Linked DNA regions of Candidatus Palibaumannia cicadellinicola. The protein of the gene in region 2 interacts with the protein of the main gene of each other region in a pairwise test. Links are inferred from orthologs where the notes say so. Each region holds a gene or a part of one and is shown on either strand. Other genes may lie near its edges.

Region 1 (2,765 bases), 120 kb from region 2 along the record:
GTTCATTTTGTATGCCAACACAACGGCCGCCATATCCCTGCAGCAGTAGTTCAATAGAGTATGCTCCCATCCTTGATGCAATAATACGATCATAAGCGACTGGGTTACCACCACGCTGAATATGGCCCAAAACCGTGGCGCGAGTTTCGCGCCCTGTCTCTTTTTCAATGTACAGCGCAAGTTCAGAGACATGACAAATATACTCTGTTATTGCAATAATCGCATGCTTTTTACCTTTCGCAATGCTAGCATTAATTTCTGATACTAAATCTTCAGGTTTAAATTCTACTTCAGGTAAAATAATAAATTCGCAACCACCTGCGATAGCTGCTGCCATGGTGAGATCACCACAATAACGCCCCATAACTTCTACGATGGAAATACGCTGATGAGATGTAGACGTATCACGCAAACGGTCAATGGCTTCTATCACGGTCTCCAAAGCAGTAAAGTAACCGATGGTGTAATCAGTTCCAGCTACATCATTATCAATAGTGCCAGGTAAGCCTATGCAGGGAAAACCCATTTCAGTTAGGCGTTTGGCGCCCATATAAGAACCATCCCCGCCGATGACTACTAGGGCATCCAAGCCATATTTATTCATATTATCAAGAGCGATAGCCCGTATTGCTGCTTTATGAAAATCAGGGAAACGCGCTGACCCCAGAAAAGTACCGCCACGGTTAATGATATCGGATACACTATAACGATCTAGTTTCTTGATGCGATCTTGACAAAGGCCCAAGTAGCCATCATAGATACCGTAGACCTCTAAGCCTTCCGAAAGCCCAGCCCTCACTACACCCCGGATAGCAGCATTCATCCCAGGGGAATCACCGCCGCTTGTCAGTACACCTATTTTATTAATCATAACAACCTCTTTCTTAATCATAACAACCTCTTAACTTAAAAAACTATTGTGCATCTGTTATAACAGCTATTATCAAATGTGATTCAAGAAAGAAATATGATTCAAAAAAGAAAAGAGATGACATTCTCAGTAGAGTAGTTTGTCCTATCCTAGTATTAAGTAAGGATCTATAAAATTATGATGCTATAGATGTTTCGTTTATCTATCAAGCTTTACAAGCTTTAGATACCATCACCGAATTGAAAACCAGGACTACTAAAAAACTGATCCATCTCTTCTGATGGGCGATCGCTATCTGGTTTACCCACGATTCTAGCCGGTACTCCGGCTGCTGTGGTATGAGGCGGTACAGAACGCAGAACCACCGAACCAGCGCCAATTTTAGCGCCCTTTCCTACTTCAATATTACCTAGTATGGTAGCACCCGCTCCAATCATAACCCCTTCACGAATTTTCGGATGACGATCACCACTTGTTTTACCAGTACCGCCTAATGTTACTGACTGTAGTATCGAAACATCATTTTCGACCACAGCAGTTTCACCAATAACGATGCTTGTGGCGTGGTCAAGCATGATGCCACAGCCAATACGTGCCGCTGGATGAATATCGACACCGAAGGACACCGAAATCTGATTCTGGAAATAAACTGCTAGTGCCTGACGATTTTGGTACCATAGCCAGTGACCGATACGATAGGCCTGCAGCGCATGAACTCCCTTGAGATATAGTAGGGGAGTTGAATATTTATCTACTGCTGGATCACGTAAGCGTACCGCATGGATATCACGTGCGGCAGCAAATATCATTCCTGGATCAGCCCTATAGGCCTCCTCTACAACTTCTCTGATAGCAATTGCTGGCATAATAGGATTAGACAGCTTATTTGCTAGCATATAGCTCAGCGCGCTACCTAAGTTCTCGTGTTTTAATAAGGTAGCATGAAAAAAACTAGCTAGCATGGGTTCACAATCTGCTAGCAATCGTGCCTCAGCTTTGATGCTATTCCATACTAGTTCTAACTGTTTAATAGACATATAGTTTACCTATTAATCGAAAATTAGTTGATATTATAAACTACCTATTTTCTCATCTGTTTGGTCGCGCCCAAGTAGCGTTAATGCAGCATCATGGGCATTTTTATTCTGATATAATACCTGGTATATCTGTTCGGTAATCGGCATCTCTACTCTGTAGCGGGCAGCGAGCTCCAGCACCTCTTTGGTATTACCATAACCCTCAACTACAAAACCAATACTCTTTTGTGCTGTATTAACCTCAGCGCCCTGCCCCAGTAACAAGCCAAAACGTCGGTTACGCGACTGATTATCGGTACAGGTTAATACTAAGTCTCCTAAACCAGCCATACCCATAAAAGTGCTTAGTGCTGCCCCCATAGCAGCACCAAGACGTGACATTTCCGCTAAACCACGGGTTATGAGCGCTGTGCGTGCATTAGCGCCAAAGCCGATACCATCAGAGATACCAGCTCCGATCGCAATAACATTTTTGACCGCGCCTCCTAACTGAACGCCAATTAAATCTAGATTGCTATAAACACGAAAATTTTTCCCGCAATGTAGTAGCTGTTGCAAATCTGTGCGGAAGGTCACATCGGTAGCAGCTAGTGCGATAGCAGTAGGCAATCCAGCAGCAACTTCACGGGCAAAGGTAGGTCCAGATATGACGGCTAGAGGGATATGTCCACCCAGTATATCCCGTGCCACATCTTGCAGTAGGCGTCCTGTTTTGATTTCTAATCCCTTAGTAGCCCAGACAATACGTGCATCGTGACGTAAATGCGGTTTCATTTGCTTTAGTACGCTACCAAATACATGGCTCGGCACCACAATAAGCACGTTACGGCTAGCGGCTAATGCTACTGGTAAAGATG
Region 2 (3,457 bases):
GTTCTTTAATCTTAGCTAGCTCGTTTTTTTCAGCAACATACTGACTTTGCAGCTTTTTTAGTTTTTCTACTATTACCGGCGCTGGGTTAATATAAAGATGGTTGTTAATTGCATCGATAATCAGGTAGTCACCATTATTCACTATTGTTGTCACATTGCTGGTACCTACTATTGCCGGCAATTCTAGTGAGCGAGCCATAATAGAGGTATGCGATGTCTGACCACCTAGATTAGTAACAAAACCTAGCACTTTATCCAGATTCAGCTGCGCGGTCTCGGATGGTGTCAGATCGACAGCTACTAGCACTACTTCTTCGTTAATGGCACTCAAATCAATGATAGGCATGCTAAGAATATTGCGTAGCAGGCGTTTACCAACGTCACGCACATCAGTGACACGTTCTTTAAGATATTCGTCGTCAAGTTTTTCTAGTGCTTGAGCCTGAGTCTCAATGACAGAGTAAACAGCAGCATCGGCGCTTACGAGATCTTCTTTAATCAGAACTATGATGTCCTGCTCAAATTCTTCGTCTTCTAATAATGCAATTTGTCCTTCTAATATAGCTTCTTTTTCTTTACCGAAAGTTGCACCTGCTTTCTTTTTAATGGCTTCCAACTGTGCGGACGCTTTGGTGCGTCCAGCGATAAAACGTTCGACTTCTTGTTCAACCTGGGGGGTAGTAATGTTTTTCCGGTTGATGACAATATTATCTTCTTTTAAGAGTAGCGCTTTACCAAAGGCAATGCCCGGTGATGCTAATATGCCTGAAATCATAACCCTACCTTATTCGTGACATATGTTAACTAAAAATAACGTGCCTTTATATGTATTACACAAGCTCTGCCATTAGTTTGACTAAATGTTCTACTGCTGTCTTTTCGTCTTCACCTTTCGCGGCAATAGTGATCATAGTACCATGCGTAAGACCGAGGGTTTGCAGTTTAAACAAGCTTTTAGCACTAACGCTTTTACCATTAGAGGTGATGGTAATTTCAGAATTAAAACCTTTAGCTTTTTTGACAAACTGGGTTGCTGGCCTAGTATGTAAACCGTTGGGAGCGGTAATTATCACTGTTTGTTGGTACATTTTGTTTCCCCAACTCATTAGATTATATCAGTCTCATGGTGCTAAAGTTTAACCTAAAAGGTTTACTTTAGCTTATATTATAATTAAGAACTAGTCCTACAGTCGCTACGCTATGATAAATAATTTCAAATATCATTTATAACAAACTACAATATGCAGATAATAATTGCTTCATGCATATTAACTACAAAAAAGCACCCAGTAGGGTGCTTTTCATTAAGCTATGGTAAATTTCATTGTAATTCTGTTGCTGTGAAAAGATCTGCGAATAGAGCTGTACTGAGGTAACGTTCACCGGAAGAAGGCAAGATAACAACTATATTTTTATTAAATAAAGTTTTTTCTTCTTGTAATTTCAGCGCGGCAGCTACCGCAGCACCAGAAGAAATACCAGCTAGGATGCCTTCCTCTTCCATTAAACGTCGTGCGGTATGGATTGCTTTTTCATTAGTAATTTTTTCAACACGATCAATAATACTTAGATCTAAGTTTTCTGGAATGAAACCGGCACCAATACCCTGAATTTTATGTGGTCCCGGTGTAATAACTTCTCCAGCTAGTGCCTGGCTGATCACCGGCGAATCGCTAGGTTCTACCGCAACTGTGATCACATTATGGTTCTGGGTGCGGCGCTTAAGATAACGGCCGACACCAGTTAGAGTACCGCCTGTGCCAACACCAGCAATAAAAATATCCACTTCTCCATCAGTGTCCTCCCATATTTCAGGGCCGGTGGTATGCTCATGAATCTCAGGGTTAGCAGGATTACTAAACTGCTGTAGCATAAGGTAACGTTTTGGATTAGTGAGAACAATCTCTTCTGCTTTAGCAATAGCGCCCTTCATCCCTTTTTGTCCATTAGTCAGCACTAAGTTCGCTCCTAGGGCTTTCAGTAGTTTGCGCCGCTCAATACTCATGGTTTCTGGCATAGTAAGAGTTAGCTTATATCTACGTGCAGCCGCTACATAGGCTAATGCAATACCTGTATTACCGCTAGTAGGTTCTACTAGTTCTATACCTGGTTTTAGCACGCCACGTTTCTCTGCATCCCAGATCATATTAGCACCAATGCGGCACTTAATGCTGCCACTTGGATTACGATATTCCACTTTTGCTAGAATACGGCCATTGCCAATACGGTTTAAACGGACAAGCGGGGTATGGCCGATTGTCAGCGAATTGTCTTCGTAAATTTTGCTCATGGCCAGTCCTATAGTACAGATTAGAGGAATAATTTAAGTATAAGTATACTCTTTCAGTATATCGGTAAAAGTAAAATAATCATCTATCGATATGTTATTAAGAAATAAGTTTTCAAAATAGAATTTGCTATGTTGGTATTTTACCATCAACTTAGAAATACTTTGTACTATAAGACTTGTACTTGTCGGCACGGAGAAATACAGTTTAAAAGAATAAATGTTTTGCCAGTTTGGTAGGTAATATCAAATGAACTCAAATAGCTGAGATAGTAATGATACAAAATTTGCGTCTAATATTAATTATTATGGGTGGAATGGCCATCATTGTACTGCTGTTACATGGTTTTTGGACTAGTCGTAAAGAGCAGTCTGCAGTTTTCCACGATCCTTCAGTAACTAAAAAAAAATATCAGGATGGTAGTGATAGTGAAACGCAGCTATCTGATAAGACAAATATAGATAAACCAGATTTTGATAATGACGTACCATTTGAGTGCACGTACACTAAGTACGATTCATTTAACTATGACGTACTAATACCGCCGGATGAACCTTTGTTAGCGTATGAGACTCAACAGGAAAGCCATGCTTCGTGTTCCGCACAGCAGACTCAGACTACACAGGCACCTCATAGGGAAAGGGAAACAGTGCTTGTGCTAAATATAGCTGCCTATAATGGCACTGTAATAGGCGGGGAAGACTTATGGCAAAGCCTTTTACAGGCTGGATTCCAATTTGGTGATATGAAGATATTTCACCGTCATTTGAGTCCTACTGGCGGCGGACCAGTACTATTTAGTTTAGCAAATATGATCAAACCTGGTTGGTTTAATACGGAGAACATGACCACATTTACGACTCCTGGCATATCTATGTTCATGATAGTACCATCCTATGGTGATGCCCATCAGAACTTCAAGCTGATGTTACAATCTGCCCAGCAGATTGCCGATGATTGCGGCGGCGTCGTGTTAGATGATAAGCGTAATATGTTGACTCCGCAAAAGTTAGATGTATATAAAGCGCGTATCTATAATATTCTGGAGATCAATAACGGCACTTGACGCTACCGTTTGGTAAAATAGTTTAATTTCTTAGCTTATATCTTATTTTGCTGCGAGAATGAAATTCTCCATGAAACAGATCGAACAACATATTCAGCAATTA

Evidence for each region.
Region 1: the proteins of cysK (region 2) and cysE interact in binary tests that used the Escherichia coli proteins (3 or more experiments, as listed by UniProt). The link is inferred for Candidatus Palibaumannia cicadellinicola from one-to-one orthologs.

The regions. Positions count from the first base shown.
Region 1 is NZ_CP008985.1:211,375-214,139, forward strand. It holds cysE (serine O-acetyltransferase), read right to left. Parts: upstream 1,909-2,765; coding sequence 1,093-1,908; downstream 1-1,092. Other genes in the region: pfkA (6-phosphofructokinase), read right to left, coding at 1-871; gpsA (NAD(P)H-dependent glycerol-3-phosphate dehydrogenase), read right to left, coding at 1,942-2,765.
Region 2 is NZ_CP008985.1:89,095-92,551, reverse strand. What follows is about bases 307-3,219. They hold cysK (cysteine synthase A), read right to left. Parts: upstream 2,291-3,219; coding sequence 1,322-2,290; downstream 307-1,321. Other genes in these bases: zipA (cell division protein ZipA), read left to right, coding at 2,563-3,219; ptsH (phosphocarrier protein Hpr), read right to left, coding at 831-1,088; ptsI (phosphoenolpyruvate-protein phosphotransferase PtsI), read right to left, coding at 307-775. In the rest of the region: more of ptsI, read right to left, coding at 1-306; more of zipA, read left to right, coding at 3,220-3,354; NAD-dependent DNA ligase LigA, read left to right, coding at 3,425-3,457.